Regions from separate parts of the Streptomyces sp. MK37H genome, predicted to be linked through region 1. Evidence: riboswitches for the same ligand, from Rfam matches in the RefSeq annotation. Region 1 holds a riboswitch; each other region holds the start of a gene.
The links. Region 1 has a riboswitch for cobalamin ahead of GWI24_RS00870 ((2Fe-2S) ferredoxin domain-containing protein). Riboswitches for the same ligand answer to the same signal wherever they lie in the genome.
Positions count from the first base shown of each region.

Region 2: linked by a shared signal. The riboswitch ahead of GWI24_RS24525 (cobalamin biosynthesis protein) and the one ahead of GWI24_RS00870 ((2Fe-2S) ferredoxin domain-containing protein) in region 1 are both predicted to bind cobalamin.
Region 3: linked by a shared signal. The riboswitch ahead of metE (5-methyltetrahydropteroyltriglutamate--homocysteine S-methyltransferase) and the one ahead of GWI24_RS00870 ((2Fe-2S) ferredoxin domain-containing protein) in region 1 are both predicted to bind cobalamin.

Region 1 covers NZ_JAAAYH010000002.1:31,934-36,901, forward strand. The annotation lists gene GWI24_RS00865 (FAD-binding dehydrogenase) at 1-1,122, opposite strand, end outside; gene GWI24_RS00870 ((2Fe-2S) ferredoxin domain-containing protein) at 1,295-1,678, opposite strand; cobalamin riboswitch at 1,739-1,868, opposite strand; gene GWI24_RS00875 (hypothetical protein) at 1,917-2,093, opposite strand; gene GWI24_RS00880 (glycoside hydrolase family 97 protein) at 2,286-4,187, shown strand; gene GWI24_RS00885 (PHP domain-containing protein) at 4,607-4,968, opposite strand, start outside.
Region 2 covers NZ_JAAAYH010000187.1:3,940-8,907, reverse strand. The annotation lists gene GWI24_RS24535 (putative cobaltochelatase) at 1-328, opposite strand, end outside; gene GWI24_RS24530 (cobyric acid synthase) at 387-1,991, opposite strand; gene GWI24_RS24525 (cobalamin biosynthesis protein) at 1,988-2,971, opposite strand; cobalamin riboswitch at 3,137-3,290, opposite strand; gene GWI24_RS24520 (hypothetical protein) at 3,478-3,729, opposite strand; gene GWI24_RS24515 (inorganic phosphate transporter) at 3,743-4,968, opposite strand, start outside.
Region 3 covers NZ_JAAAYH010000036.1:21,228-26,195, reverse strand. The annotation lists gene GWI24_RS08455 (hypothetical protein) at 48-260, opposite strand; gene GWI24_RS08450 (hypothetical protein) at 546-761, shown strand; cobalamin riboswitch at 943-1,164, shown strand; gene metE (5-methyltetrahydropteroyltriglutamate--homocysteine S-methyltransferase) at 1,331-3,649, shown strand; gene GWI24_RS08440 (helix-turn-helix transcriptional regulator) at 3,727-4,593, opposite strand; gene GWI24_RS08435 (SDR family NAD(P)-dependent oxidoreductase) at 4,745-4,968, shown strand, end outside.

The DNA of each region.
Region 1 (4,968 bases):
CGACGGGCCCGGCAGAATGCGGATGCCATGGCCCGGCCAGATCGGGTCGTAGTTCCTGAGGCCCTCGGTGTAGTGCCACATCCGGTCGGGGTTGACGATCCGTCCGCCAGCCTTCTCGGTGATCGCCAGCATGCGGCCGTCCACATACGCCGGGACGCCGGTGACCATGAACTTCGGCGGCGGGCCGAGCCGGTCGGGCCAGTTCCGGCGTACGAGGTCGTGGTTGGCGCCGATACCGCCGGAGGTGACGATCACCACCGGGGCGTTGAGCTCGAAGTCGCCCACCACGGTGCGCGAGGTCTGCTTGCCGCGAGCGGCGTCGCTCGGCTCCAGGATCGAGCCGCTCACCCCGGTGACGGCGCCACCGGTGACCACCAGTTCGTCCACCCGGTGACGGAACTTGAAGGTGACCCGGCCGTCCTTCGCGGCGGCCCGCACCCTCTTCTCGAATGGCTCGACCACGGCGGGACCGGTGCCCCAGGTGACGTGGAAGCGCGGCACCGAGTTGCCGTGGCCGTCCGCGAGACCGCCGCCGCGCTCGGCCCAGCCGACGATCGGGAACCATTGCACGCCGAGCCCGTGCAACCAGGACCGCTTCTCCCCGGAGGCGAAGTCCACATACGCCTCAGCCCACTTGTGGGCCCAGTAGTCCTGGCCACCGGGGTCGGTGACACCGCGGTCGAAGCCGGCCGTGCCGAGCCAGTCCTGCCAGGCCAGTTCGGGGGAGTCCTTGATCCCCATCAGCCGCTGCTCCTCGGAGTCGACGAAGAACAGGCCGCCGAAGGACCAGAACGCCTGACCGCCGAGGTTGCTCTCGGGCTCCTGGTCGAGGAGGAGCACCTTGCGCCCCGCGGCCGCCAGCTCCGCCGTGGCCACCAGCCCGGCGAGCCCATGGCCGACCACGATGGCGTCCGCGTCCGAGGAGGCCCCTGAGGCGGCGAAGGCCGGAACCGCCGCCTGGGCGAGCGCGGCGCCGGCGAGCACACCGCCCGCCGCCGTCAGGGCGCGGCGGCGGCTGATCCCGCTGATCCCGCTGTTCCCGCTGTTCCCGCTGTTCCCGCTGTTCCCGCTGTTCCCGCTGTTCCGGGCGGGCGACGCGGAATTCTCTGTGGAGTTCTCCATGAGCTGCCTTCCGGAAGGGGTTCGGAGGGTGCGGGAGGTACGGAGGGGGTTGCCGCGACGGAATCGTGTTACCGACCGGCAACGTGTTACCGACGGTAGCCCACAGGGTGCAAGGCCGCCAGAGTTCTGCTCGTAAGACCAACTCCCGTGCCACACAGGCGACTTCGGGCGCTCAGCGACCGCCCGGTGACGGCTCGGCCGAGGCGCTCCCCCGCGGCGAGAACGCGTACAGATCGAGGATGTCGGGCAGCGGTGCCACCCCCGGGCCGCCCGCCCGGACCCAGGCCACGATGTCCTCCGTCGCATCCGGGTCGTTGACCAGGCCGAGCCACACCGGCCTGCCCCCGGCGGCCCGTCCGGCGGCCGACGGCTGCACCACGATCACATTGGCCTGGTCGCAGACGTCCAGACACTCGGAGACGCGTACGGGCGCCTCCTCACCGAGCCGCGCGATCTGCGCGGCATGGTCGATGCCGGTCACCTTGGGACTGCCGCAACAGCAGTCCCGGCACACGGTCACCCGGCACGGCAGTGGGTCGGTCGGCCTTACGGACACGACGCATCACCCCTCCTCCGGGGAAGTCCGCCCCGGTGTCGCTCGAGGAGGCGACCGCGTGAGTCTCCTGGCTCTCGGGTCGATGCTCGTCCCGGCCTTCCCACCCGCGTATGCGGGCAGTGACCTGTTCGGGATCCGCTCGCCGATCACAGTGGCGGTACCGCGCCGGAGTCACACCGGCTTCCTCGTTCCGCCGTCGCCTTTGTCGCCCGGCATCATCGCATCCCGGGCGCCCCGCTCACTCCTTCGGGGCTCCGCACCGCGCACAGCGAGTGAAGCGGGCGGTGTCCTGGATCGCGCCGCAGTCGGCGCACACCCTCTCCAGCCAGCAGGCGGGGTCCCCGCCCTCGGGCCCGGCGGGCGCCGGGTCCGCCGTCTCCCGGTCCGGGTCGCCGGGCCGAGCCGTGCCGCTCATCGTGTGCGCCTCCTCAGCCGGACCGTGCGCGGGTCCGTCAGCCGACCCGCTACCCGTGGCGTCGCCTCCGGAAGCAGCCAAGCCATAGATCCGATCTCTCATGCGCCAGCGACCCTTGACGGGGCGTAATGTCGCTCAACCCCTCCCAAGTTATCGGATGACTCGGTAACGTATCCGCCTCGGGAGGCAACGATGCCGAGATCTTACCGACGCTCCGCAGTGGCATTTCTGCTCTGCGGCGTCCTGGCCATGACGCTCTTCATCACCGGGCCCGCACAGGCGAAGGACTCCGCCTGGACCGTGCGCGGCCCCTCGCCCCACTCCGGTCCCCTCGCCCAGCTGCGGCTTGACGGCGCCTCGGGAGCGCTGACGCTCCAGGTGTCCCGGGGTGGACGGACGGTGATCGAGCCCTCGCCCGTGGGCATCGTCACCGAGCGGGCGGACCTGTCGCACGGGCTGCGCTATCTGGGACGCCACGACCGCACCGTCGTGGAGCGCTACCGGTCGACGGTCGGCAAGCAGCGCTCGCGCACCGCGCGGATGACCGAGTCCCGCTTCCGGTTCCGGGGCGGCGGGAACGCCCGGCTGGACCTTGTGGTGCGGGTCTCGGACGACGGGGTCGCCTATCGCTACGACCTGCCCTCCGGCAGCGGCGATGTCCTCGGCGAGGCCTCGGCCTTCACCCTGCCCCCGGACGCGACCGCGTGGCTCGGCGACTACCGCAAGGACAACGAGAACCTGTTCAAGGAGTACACCGCGGCGACCGCGCCCACCGGTGAGTACATGGCGCAGGCGCTCTTCGAGACGGGCGGCGGCTACGCCCTGATCGCGGAGTCGGATCTCACCGGCCGCTACTCCGCCGCCCGGCTGATCCACCAGCAGGGGCTGCCCACGTACCGCATCGGCCTGTGGGACGAGCGGGTCGAGTCCGACGGGCCGCTCAGCACACCCTGGCGCGCCCTGATCGTGGGCGATCTGCCGACCGTCACCCAGTCCACCTTCACCGACGATCTGGCACCGGCGTCACGGGTCGCCGACACCTCGTGGATCCGGCCCGGCCCCGCGCTGTGGACCTGGCTCGCGGGCGGCAAGCCGGCCGGGCAGAGCCTGTCGATGCAGCAGGGGTACGTGGACTACGCGGCCCAGCGCGGATGGCCGTATGTGGTGGTGGACGCGGGCTGGTACTTCGACCCCGACCAGTGGGACGTCACCGATCCCGACTGGCAACGCAACAGCTGGATCCCGCAGCTCGTGGACTACGCCCGCGAGCGGCAAGTGGGCATCCAGGTCTGGATCCACCACCGTGACCTCGACACCGCCGAGGAGCGCGAGCAGTGGCTCCCCACGCTGGAGCGGTGGGGGGTGAAGGGCGTGAAGATCGACTTCATGGACTCCGAGTCCCAGGAGACGCTGCGCTGGTACGACGAGATCCTCAAGGACACCGCGGCCCACCATCTGCTCGTCAACTTCCACGGCTCGACGATCCCCAAGGGCATTCAGCGCACCTGGCCGCAGGTGATGTCGATGGAGGGCGTGAACGGCGAGGAGAAGCGGACCAACACCCCGCAGCACCTGGCGACGCTGCCCTTCACCCGCAATGTCATCGGCTCCATGGACTTCACCCCCGGGGCCTTCCACCGGCCCCAGCGCCCCAACGCGGCGTCGGACGCGGGCGAAGTCGGCCTCTCGGTGCTCTACGAGTCCGGGATCCAGAACCTGGCGGGCACTCCGGAGTCCTACGACGCCCGTCCGCTCGCCCGCCGGTTCCTGGAGCAGATCCCGGCCACCTGGGACCGCACCCGGCTGCTGGCGGGGCGGCCGGGTGAGAGCGCGGTGCTCGCCCGCGCCAGCGGCCCGCGGTGGTTCATCGGCGGTACGTTCACCGGCCCCGCGCACACCGCCGAGGTGCCGCTGCGGCTGGAGCCGGGCCGCTGGCTGGTCGATCTGATCCTGGACGGCCCGGCCGGTCTGGTCCGCACCCCCACGGTGGTGCGCGGCGGGCAGACCCTGTCCGTGCCGGTCGCGGCGGACGGCGGGTTCGCCGCCATCGCCTGCCGCTGGCGGCCCGGTCTCTCGACCTGCGACCGCCCCTGACCCGCCCCTACGACCCGCGCTGACCATCCGTCACACGGACACCCCATCCAGGAGATGCCGATCGCCGGAAGGCAGACGCCGGCCGCGAAGACCCATGCGGCGGCGACGGCACGGGCGCGGGGGGCGGGGTGGCCGCCGGTCCGCCCGTGGGAGAGGGCCGGCAGCCGGTCGGCCTTCTGCCGTGTCGGGTTCTTCCTCTGCTGAGTGGTGAGGAAGGCGGACAGCCGGTCCGCCGACTCCGCGTCCGTGACGGCCTCGGCGTCCGCCCGCATCTCCATCAGCGTGACCAGGGCACGACGGGCGCGGCTGTTGGCGTAGAGGCCGCCGGTCAGGGTGAGGACGAAGGCGGCCATCGACGTGAGGGTCCGCGCGCCGAGGCGAATAGGCGAGGTCTCCGCCCCTTTCGCGTATAGCCGCCGTCAACTCCCGTGTCCCGCACGGCGCGGGGGCCGACGCGTGCGGGTCCAGTCCACCAGCTGCCGGGCCGTCCAGGTGGTGATGACGCGCTCCGTCGGCACCCCGCATTCCACGGCCCGGGCGCATCCGTTGGGCTGCCAGTCGAGTTGGCCGGGCGCGTGGGCGTCGGTGTCGATGGAGAAGAACGTCCCCGCCCGGACGGCCTCCCGCAGCAGCCTGCGCGGTGGATCCAGCCGCTCCGGGCGGCAGTTGATCTCCACGGCGGTGCCCGCCTCCGCGCAGGCACCGAAGACCTCCTCATGGTCGAAGGCCGACTCGGGGCGCTTGCCGCCGAGCAGCCGTCCGGTGCAGTGGCCCAGCACAT
Region 2 (4,968 bases), on a different contig from region 1:
TGTCGAGCGCGCCCACCAGCCGGTCCTCGGAGGCGCCCACGGGCAGTTCGACCATCCGCGCGGGGCGCGCCTCGCCCGTACCCGGCTCATGGGGCCCGTCCGGGCAGGACGGGTCGGGCGCGGCCGGATCGCAGGAGAACCGGCACCCGGCCACCACGTCCACCTCGGGCAGCAGCGAGGCGATCGCTCTGACGGCGGTGCTCTTGGCCGTGCCCTTCTCGCCGCGCACCAGGACGCCGCCCACGGCGGGCGAGACGGCGTTGAGGAGCAGGGCGAGCCGTAGGCCGTCCATGCCGACGATCGCGCTGAAGGGGTAGGTGGTGGTCACGCGGCGATACCTCCTGGGGTGCGTGGGCACAGCGGTCCGGTGTGGGCGTGGGGGGTCGTCATGTCGTCTCCCCTGGCGCCCCCGGAGGGACGAACGGCAGGCCCTCCGGGACGCCCTCCTCGATGAGCCGCAGCAGCGCGTCCGTGTCGGCGTGCTCCTCGATCAGGTCGCCGAGGCGGTCGAGCTGCTCCTCGCGCAGCTCGCCGAAGCGGGTGTCCGGCGCGGGGACGAACGCCCGGCCCGCCGCGGCGGCCACCCGCCGCAGAAACGCCCGCCGGAAGCCGTCGCTCTCCAGCGAGCCGTGCCAGTGCGTGCCCCACACCGAGCCCACCCGGCAGCCGTCCAGGAAGGGCTCCTCGGCCCCGTCCAGCAGCTCGGCGACCCCGTGGTGGATCTCATAGCCCTCCACCCGCTCGCCGAGCGCCTCGCCCACCGGCCGGGCCAGGGTCTTCTCGGCCGCGAACCGCACCCGCACCGGCAGCAGCCCGAGCCCGGCGACCGTCCCGGCCTTCGACTCGACCTCGTCCTCGATGCGCTCGCCGAGCGCCTGGAAGCCGCCGCAGACGCCCAGCACCGGACGGCCCTCGGCGGCCCGCCGGGCGATCGCGTCGGCCAGCCCGCGCTCACGCAGCCACTCCAGCGCCCTTACGGTGCCCCGGGTGCCCGGCAGCACCACCAGGTCGGCGTCGGCCAGCTCCTCGGGCCGGTCCACGAACCGCACGATCACACCCGGCTCTGCCGCCAGCGCGTCCACGTCCGTGAAGTTGGACATCAGCGGCACGGCGGCCACCGCGATCCGCAGGACATCCGCGCCGTAAGGGGGCGCCACGACGCTCTCCCGCACCGCGCCGCGCAGCGACACCCGCAGTCCGTCCTCCTCGTCGATCCCCAGCCCGTGGGCGAACGGGAGCACCCCGACGGTCGGGCGCCCGGTGAGGTCGCGCAGCGTCTCCAGACCGGGCTCCAGAAGGCTCACATCGCCGCGGAACTTGTTCACCAGGTAGGCGGCCACATGCCGTTGGTCCGCGGCCGACAGCAGCGCGGTCGTGCCGAAGAAGGACGCGAAGACGCCACCGCGGTCGATGTCCCCGACCACCACGACCGGAAGCCCGGCGGCGCGCGCCAGGCCCATGTTGACGATGTCGGTGCGGCGCAGATTGATCTCGGCCGGGCTGCCCGCGCCCTCGCAGATCACCGCGTCATGGGCGCTCCGCAGCTCCTCCAGGCACTCCGTGACGGTCCCCAGCAGCGCCTCCCGCCCCGCGGAGGGCTTCTCGCCGGGCGAGGGTGCTCCGGGCCCGCCGAAGTACCCGCGCGCGCTCAGCTCGCCCACCGGCTTGCCCAGCAGCACCACTTGGCTGCTGCGGTCGCTGCCCGGCTTCAGCAGGACCGGGTTCATCAGCGCGCTCGGCTCGACACGCGCGGCGGTGGCCTGCATGGCCTGTGCCCGCCCGATCTCCGCCCCCTCCCGGGTGACGAAGGAGTTGAGCGACATGTTCTGCGCCTTGAAGGGAGCCACGCTGACGCCCTTACGGGCGAGCCACCGGCAGATCCCGGCCGTCACCACGCTCTTGCCCGCGTCGGAGGTCGTACCCGCGACGAGCAGCCCCCCGCCGCGTGCCCCGGAACCGTCCGTGCCGCCCTTACCGCGTATCCCGCTCATCCGTCACCCCTTCCCAAGGCCCGGGGTCGCCCCGTCAACGCCCTCAGGACCGGCCGGGCCGCTATGGACACCCCGAGGGCCAGGACGCCGACGCGCCGCGACAGCCGTATGGCCCGCTCGATGTCGGCCGACTCCACCGGCCGCCCGCCGGAGTTGAGTACCGGCCGGTGCTCGACCCGGCCGCCGTACGCGAGGGTGCCGCCCAGCCGGACGCCGAGCGCGCCCGCGAAGGACGCCTCCACGGGGCCCGCGTTGGGGCTCGGATGGCGCCGGCCGTCCCGCCGCCAGGCGCGCCAGGCACCGCGCGGATCGGGGCCCGCGAGCGTCGCCAGGGTCGCCGTAAGGCGCGCGCCGGGCCAGCCGGCCACATCGTCCAGCCGGGCCGCCGCCCAGCCGAACCGCCGGTAGCGCGGCGACTTGTGGCCCACCATGGCGTCCAGGGTGTTGACCGCGCGGAATCCTATGAGCCCCGGCACACCGCCCACGGCGCCCCACACCAGCGCGCCCACGACGGCGTCGGAGGTGTTCTCGGCCACCGATTCGACCACCGCGCGGGCGATCCGCGGCCCGTCCAGCGCCTGCGGATCGCGGCCGCACAGATGCGGCAGCCGCTCCCGGGCGACCTCGAGGTCCCCGGCGGCCAGTGCCCCGCCGACGGCCCGGGCCTCACGGCCCAGGCTCGTGCCGCCCAGCACAGCCCAGGTGGCGGCGGCGGTCAGCGCGACCTCCGCGCCGCGGCGGCGGCCCAGGGCCCGTACGGCGCGGGTCAGCAGCGCGGCACCGGCGGCCGCGCCGCCCGCGCACAACGCGGTGTGCAGGGCCCCGTAGCCCCGGTGGTCGCGCCACAGCCGGCGCTCGGCGGCCGCGGCGGCACGCCCGAACGCGGCCACCGGATGGCCGCGGCGCGGATCACCCGTGGCCAGGTCGCCGAGGAAGCCGAGGACCGCACCGCACGCGAACGAGGCGTGGTCGGCACGCATCCGTCAGGCCGCCGTCACGCCTCGGCGCGGCGATACGGAACCAGACGGGCCGGAGAGGCCGGAAGAGTCGAATCGGACAGGGAGGGCTGGCGGCGTGGCGATGCCGGGCATGGCGGTATGTCCTCACTCAGGGTCCTCGCCCTGGTTCGACGTGACCGGCGGTGAGAGTCTCCTGGCTCCCGGATCCGCGGCCCTCCCGGTCTTCCAGCCCCGCGTACGCGACGAACCGTACGGACGAGCCGTGACCCCATACAGGCGATGGGAAGGTGCTCCCCGGTGACAGTGGCGGGACCGCGCCGGATTCTCACCGGCTTCCTCTCCTGCCGCCGTTTGGCTCGGGAAGTCCACCATGGGCCGCGAATGGCCGTCAACTCGCATATGACCCATGACGCCCGAGTGTGCCGAGCCACACAGACAACCGCCCCTCACAGGACGGCCGCCGGACGGTCGGCGCTGGTCAGCGCCACCATCCGGCGGCCGGTGGGTCGTTCGGGGAAGCGGGGTCCTCAGGCGACGATCAGATAGATGCCGTACGCCACGACCGCGGCGCACACCGCGAAGCAGGCGTACGCGCCGGTGCGCGCGAGCGGTGAGCCGCCCACCGCGCCCCCGGGCACGGCGGCGGCCGTGCCGCCCTGCTCCGGCGCCGCCTTACGGGAGGTGCCGACGATGCCCAGGGTGAAGACGCCCACCATGGCGACCGTCACCGCGAGGCTGATGCCGAAGACCTGGCCGAGTGCCGCCCAGTCGATGCTCATGTTTCCTGGCTCCTTAGCGGGTGGTGCTGCTCGCGGCGGCGGGGGTGGGGGTCTGCTCGGGTGTGTTCTCCGAGGTGACGTCCTCGGGGGCGGCGCTCGCCGCTTCGGGGGCGGCGCTCGCCGCACCGGCGGGCGGCGGGGCCACGGACCGCAGGGCGGCCGTGACGGCGCCCACCGGCTCCTGGGCGCCGACCTCGTTGACGTTGGTGTGGTCCACGGGCTTGCGGCGCGACAGCATCCAGATCGCCCCGCAGGCCAGGACGGCGAGCACGGCCACCGCCGTGATTCCCGCGTTCCCCTGGTCGGCCAGGAGCGCGGCGGCGCCCGCCACCAGTCCGGCGGCCGGCAGGGTCAGCACCCAGGCGACCACCATGCGGCCCGCGGTCGACCAGCGCACCACGGCGCCCTTACGGCCGACACCCGCGCCCATGACGGCGCCGGAGCAGACCTGGGTGGTGGACAGCGCGAAGCCGATGTGGGAGGAGGCGAGGATGACGGTGGCGGCGCCGGTCTGGGCGGCGAAGCCCTGCGGCGGCTGGATGTCGGTGATGCCCTTGCCCATGGTGCGGATGATGCGCCAGCCGCCCAGGTAGGTGCCGAGCGCGATGGCCAGGCCCGCCGAGACGATGACCCACAGCGGCGGGTCGGAGTCGGGCGCCACCACGTCCCCGGTGACCAGAGCCAGGGTGATCACGCCCATCGTCTTCTGGGCGTCGTTGGTGCCGTGGGCCAGGGAGACCAGGGCGGCCGAGGCGATCTGTCCCGCGCGGTAGCCCTTCGCGGTGTCCTCCGGGGAGCGGTCGCGGCCGAGCCGGTAGGTGAGCCGGGTGGCGGCCAGCGTGGCGATGCCGGCCACGATCGGCGCGGCGACGGCGGGGATCAGGACCTTCATGACGATCGCGTCGCCGTTGACCCCGTCCAGGCCCACGGAGACCACGGTGGCGCCGATCAGACCGCCGAACAGGGCATGCGAGGAGCTCGAGGGGAGTCCGGCGAGCCACGTCACCAGATTCCACAGGATCGCGCCGACGAGTCCCGCGAAGATCACTTCTGGCTGGATACCGGATCCCTCGTCGATGATCCCGCCGGAGATGGTCTTGGCCACCTCCACGGACAGGAACGCGCCGACGAGATTGAGGACGGCCGACATCGCCACCGCCACCCTGGGCCCGAGTGCTCCCGTGGAGATGGTGGTGGCCATGGCGTTAGCCGTGTCGTGAAAGCCGTTCGTGAAGTCGA
Region 3 (4,968 bases), on a different contig from region 1:
GAGCCGGTCGGCGCGAGCCGGCAGTTCGGCGTTGGTGCGCAGCGCGGTCAGCGGGTGCGCAGCTCATGGGAGGCGTCGGCCACCAGACGGCGCTGGGCGGCCACCGGCTCCTCGAGCTCGCCGAGCCCGGCGGCGAGCGGCGCGCCCGCCGCGCCGATGGCGGCGAGCAGCCGCGCGGCCTGGCGTTCGCCCTGCTCGACGGTGTCCGAACGCAGGGCGAGCTGGAGCGCGCGACGGCCGCGCGGCGGGTTGCCCCACACAGAGGAGGGGCGGCCGGAGGGGTGGCGGCCTACGACGACCCCGCCCTGCGCCCCGGCGGACGACGCACGGCTCGGCGGCGGTGACGCGGCGGCCGATGGCGAGGCGGCGGGTGACGTGACAACGAGTGACGCTTCGGCGGATGACGCGTCCTTGGGCCGCCCGGACGGCCGAGGGCACCGGCTTACCCCATTGGGGGGACGTTGGGCCGCGATCCGCCCGACAAAGGGGCACCATGCATGCGAAGCCGGTCATTTCCGGCCGCTCATCCCCAGCAAGGAGTTCCCATGCGTATGCGGACCGCCCTGTCCACGCTCGCTCTCACCGCCGCGTCCCTCGCCGTCGGCGCGACCGGTGCCGTCGCGGAGGACGGCCCCGATGCCACCGTCAATAACACCAGCAGCACGACCACGACCTTCCCCGGCGTATGCGCCAGCAACCAGTTCTCCTTCGTCACCGTTCCGGTCAATCTGGTGGGCCAGTCGGACTCCAGCTCATGCTGACCTCCCGCTCCACGAGCCCGTGAGGGGCGGAACCCCCGGCCGACGTGACCGGGGGTTCCCCGTGCCGCACTGAGCCGTACTCGCGCGTCCGCCACGCCTTCGTACGCGAGTGCGTCCACCGTGTCCCACCTCACCATCCCGAATACCGGACGGGACCCCGCACACCGCCGGACGGCCCCGTAGGCTGGCTGGTGCAGCTGGTTCGCCCCGTCCGCCAGGCGGGACGCGTCGTAAGAGGGAACCCGGTGGAATTCCGGGACTGCCCCGCAGCGGTGAGCGGGAACGACCGCCGTCATACGCACTGGGTCCGGTGAGAGGGTCTGGGAAGCGACGGCCAGTAGGTGTCCTCCTGAGGAGGACGTGCCCGTGAGTCCGAAGACCTGCCATCTGCCCGCGTACGGACCACCCGTGCGCGGACATCCCGGTGACCTCGAGGGCGGGTCGGCGAACATGCACCAGGCGGACGACCGCGCGCCTGCCGCGCGAAGTCGTGGCGTCCGGTCCGTCACCCTTCGCGCTCTCCTCCCGTCGCCGGGACCTCAGGGATTCATCTCGCGAAGGAGATCTCCGTGACCACCGAGTCCGCAGCCGCGGCAGCACGGGCCACCGTGTACGGCTACCCCCGCCAGGGCCCGAACCGGGAACTGAAGAAGGCGATCGAGGGCTACTGGAAGGGCCGCGTCACCGCCGACGCGCTGAGGGCCACCGCCGCCGGACTGCGCCGCGCCAACTGGCTCCAACTGGCCGGGGCGGGCATCGACGAAGTCCCCACGGGCGACTTCTCGTACTACGACCATGTGCTGGACACCACCGTCATGGTCGGCGCCATCCCCGACCGCCACCGGGACGCGGTCGCCGCCGACCCGCTCGACGGGTACTTCGCGATGGCGCGGGGCACGCAGGATGTGGCGCCGCTGGAGATGACCAAGTGGTTCGACACCAACTACCACTATCTGGTCCCGGAGCTGGGTCCGGACACGGTGTTCGCGGCCGACTCCGCCAAGCAGGTCGCCGAGCTCAAGGAGGCCCTCGCCCTCGGGCTGACCGCGCGGCCGGTCATCGTCGGCCCCGTCACCTATCTCCTCCTCGCCAAGCCCGCGCCCGGCGCGCCCGCCGACTTCGAGCCGCTCACCCTCCTGGACCGGCTGCTTCCGGTGTACGCCGAGGTCCTGGCCGATCTGCGGGCGGCCGGTGCCGAGTGGGTGCAGCTCGATGAGCCGGCCCTGGTCCAGGACCGCACCCCGGCCGAGCGACACGCCGCCGGCCGCGCCTACCGTGACCTCGGCGCCCTCAGCGACCGCCCGAAGCTGCTGGTCGCCTCCTACTTCGACCGCCTCGGCGAGGCGCTGCCGGTGCTGGCCAAGGCCCCGGTCGAGGGGCTGGCGCTGGACTTCACGGAGGCCGCCGCGGCGCATCTGGCCGCGCTGGCCGCCGTAGGCGGGCTGCCCCGCAAGCGGCTGGTCGCCGGTGTCGTCAACGGCCGCAACATCTGGGTCAACGACCTGGAGAAGTCCCTGGCCACGCTCGGCACCCTGCTGGGCCTGGCGGACCGGGTCGATGTGGCCGCCTCCTGCTCGCTGCTGCACGTCCCCCTCGACACGACGGCCGAGCGGGACATCGAACCGCAGATCCTGCGCTGGCTGGCCTTCGCCCGGCAGAAGACCGCGGAGATCGTCACCCTCGCCAAGGGCCTGGCCCGCGGCACCGGCGCGATCACCGCCGAGCTGGCCGCGAACCGGGCCGACCTCGCCTCCCGCGCCAACTCCCCCATCACCCGCGACCCGGCCGTCCGCGCCCGCGCCGCCGCGGTCACCGAGGCCGACGCCCGGCGCTCCCAGCCGTACGCCGAGCGCACCGCGGCCCAGCGCGCCCACCTCCGCCTGCCGCTGCTGCCGACCACCACCATCGGCTCCTTCCCGCAGACCGGCGAACTCCGCACCGCCCGCGCCGACCTGCGCGGGGGCCGGATCGACACGGCCGGGTACGAGGAGCGCATCAGGGCCGAGATCCAGGAGGTGATCTCCTTCCAGGAGAAGACCGGCCTGGATGTGCTGGTGCACGGCGAGGCCGAGCGCAACGACATGGTCCAGTACTTCGCCGAGCGGCTCACCGGCTATCTGGCCACCCAGCACGGCTGGGTCCAGTCCTACGGCACCCGTTACGTCCGCCCGCCGATCCTGGCCGGTGACATCTCGCGCCCCGAGCCGATGACGGTGCGCTGGACGGCGTACGCGCAGTCCCTCACCGACCGCCCGGTCAAGGGCATGCTCACCGGACCGGTGACGATGCTCGCGTGGTCCTTCGTCCGCGACGACCAGCCCCACGGCGACACCGCCCGGCACGTCGCGCTCGCCCTGCGCGACGAGGTGAACGACCTGGAGGCGGCCGGGACCTCGGTCATCCAGGTGGACGAACCCGCGCTGCGCGAGACCCTGCCGCTGCGCACCGCGGACCGGCCCGCCTATCTGGCCTGGGCGACCGAGGCCTTCCGGCTCACCACCGGCGGCGTACGCCCCGACACCCAGATCCACACCCATATGTGCTACGCCGAGTTCGGCGACATCGTCCAGGCGATCGACGACCTCGACGCCGATGTCATCAGCCTGGAGGCCGCCCGCTCCCATATGCAGGTGGCCCGCGAGCTCGCCGCCCACGGCTATCCGCGCGAGGCCGGGCCCGGGGTGTACGACATCCACTCCCCGCGGGTGCCCAGCGCGGAGGAGGCGGCCGAACTGCTGCGGACGGGCCTGAAGGCCATCCCCGCCGAGCGTCTGTGGGTCAACCCCGACTGCGGTCTGAAGACCCGCGGCTGGCCGGAGACCCGCGCCTCACTGGAGAACCTGGTCACCGCGGCCCGTACGGTCCGCGGTGAGCTGCCCGCGTCCTGACCCGGACGCCCGGCCGGGGCCGGGGCGCCACGCGCTCCGGCCCCGATGCCGACCCCACGCCGCCGTAACAGGACCGGTCACGAGCGGGGCATGGCGGTGTGGGTGCCGGTGACGCGCAGCAGGTCCAGCTTGCCCGCGTCGCTGCTTCCGGTCGCCGCCGTGTAGGTGACCATGCGCAGATCCGCGCCGGGGACGATGAGCACATCGCAGTCGAGCAGGATGTCGCCGATCTCCGGATGCCGGATCCTCTTGCGGTCGGCGGTGTGCTGGGCGGCGGTCGCCCGGGTGGCCCAGTGATGGGCGAAGGCCTCGGACTCCGCCCGTAGTTCCCGCACCAGGCGGGCGAGCCGGGTGTCGGAGGGATAGCGGGAGACGGCGTCCTTGAGGTCGGCCACGATCGAGGTTTCGAAGGCGTCGTGTCCGCGCTCGGGGCGGACGCGGAGCACCGATGCGCGGGCGGCACCGGTGCCGAACAGGGCGCGGGCCAGGTTGCGTTCGGCGGCCGGGAGGACGGTGGGGTCGCCGTGCAGGGCGCTCCACATGGCGTTCCACCACACCAGGGTCCAGTCGGCGGTGAACACCCCGATCGGGACGTCGCCCAGACGCGCCGCGAGCCGTTGGATGCCCGGGGGTACGTGGGCGCTGACCGTCCCGTCCCGCGGCGGCAGCAACCCGGCGCTCCGGTACAGCTGGTCGCGTTCGGCGCGGGACAGCTGGAGGGCGCGGGCGAGGACGCCGACGACCTGGTCCGAGGGGTGCTTCGCGCGTCCCTGCTCCAGGCGCAGGATGTAGTCGACGGAGAGCCCGGCCAGCTCGGCGAGCTCCTCGCGGCGCAGCCCCGGGGCGCGACGGCTCGCCTTCGGGGCGAAGCCGGCGTCGGCCGGGGCGAGGCGGTCGCGCCAGGCGCGCAGGAGCGCGGCGAAGTCGGAGCGGGAGGAAGCCATGGGTTCATTCTCGCCGCGCGGCGCCGGATGAGCCTGGGTACTGCCAGTCCTAGTGACGGGGACGGCACTGGTCGGCGTGGGCGGGGGCGGCGAACGTGGAGCCGCCGCGCCCGGGCCGGGCGCCATCGGCCGACCAGTGAAGGAGCCTTCCATGCCTGCTACGAAGCACACCATCGTGATGACGGGCGCGAGCCGCGGGATCGGACGCGTCGCCGCGGAGCACATCGTGCGCCGGTCGCCCGACGCGCACCTCCTCGTCGTGGCCCGCGCGTCCTCCGGCGCCCAGCTCGCCGAGGAACTCGCCACGGGCGGGCACACGGTCTCGTACGTCCCGGCGGACCTCGGCTCGCTCCAGAGCGCCCGCTCCGCCGCCAC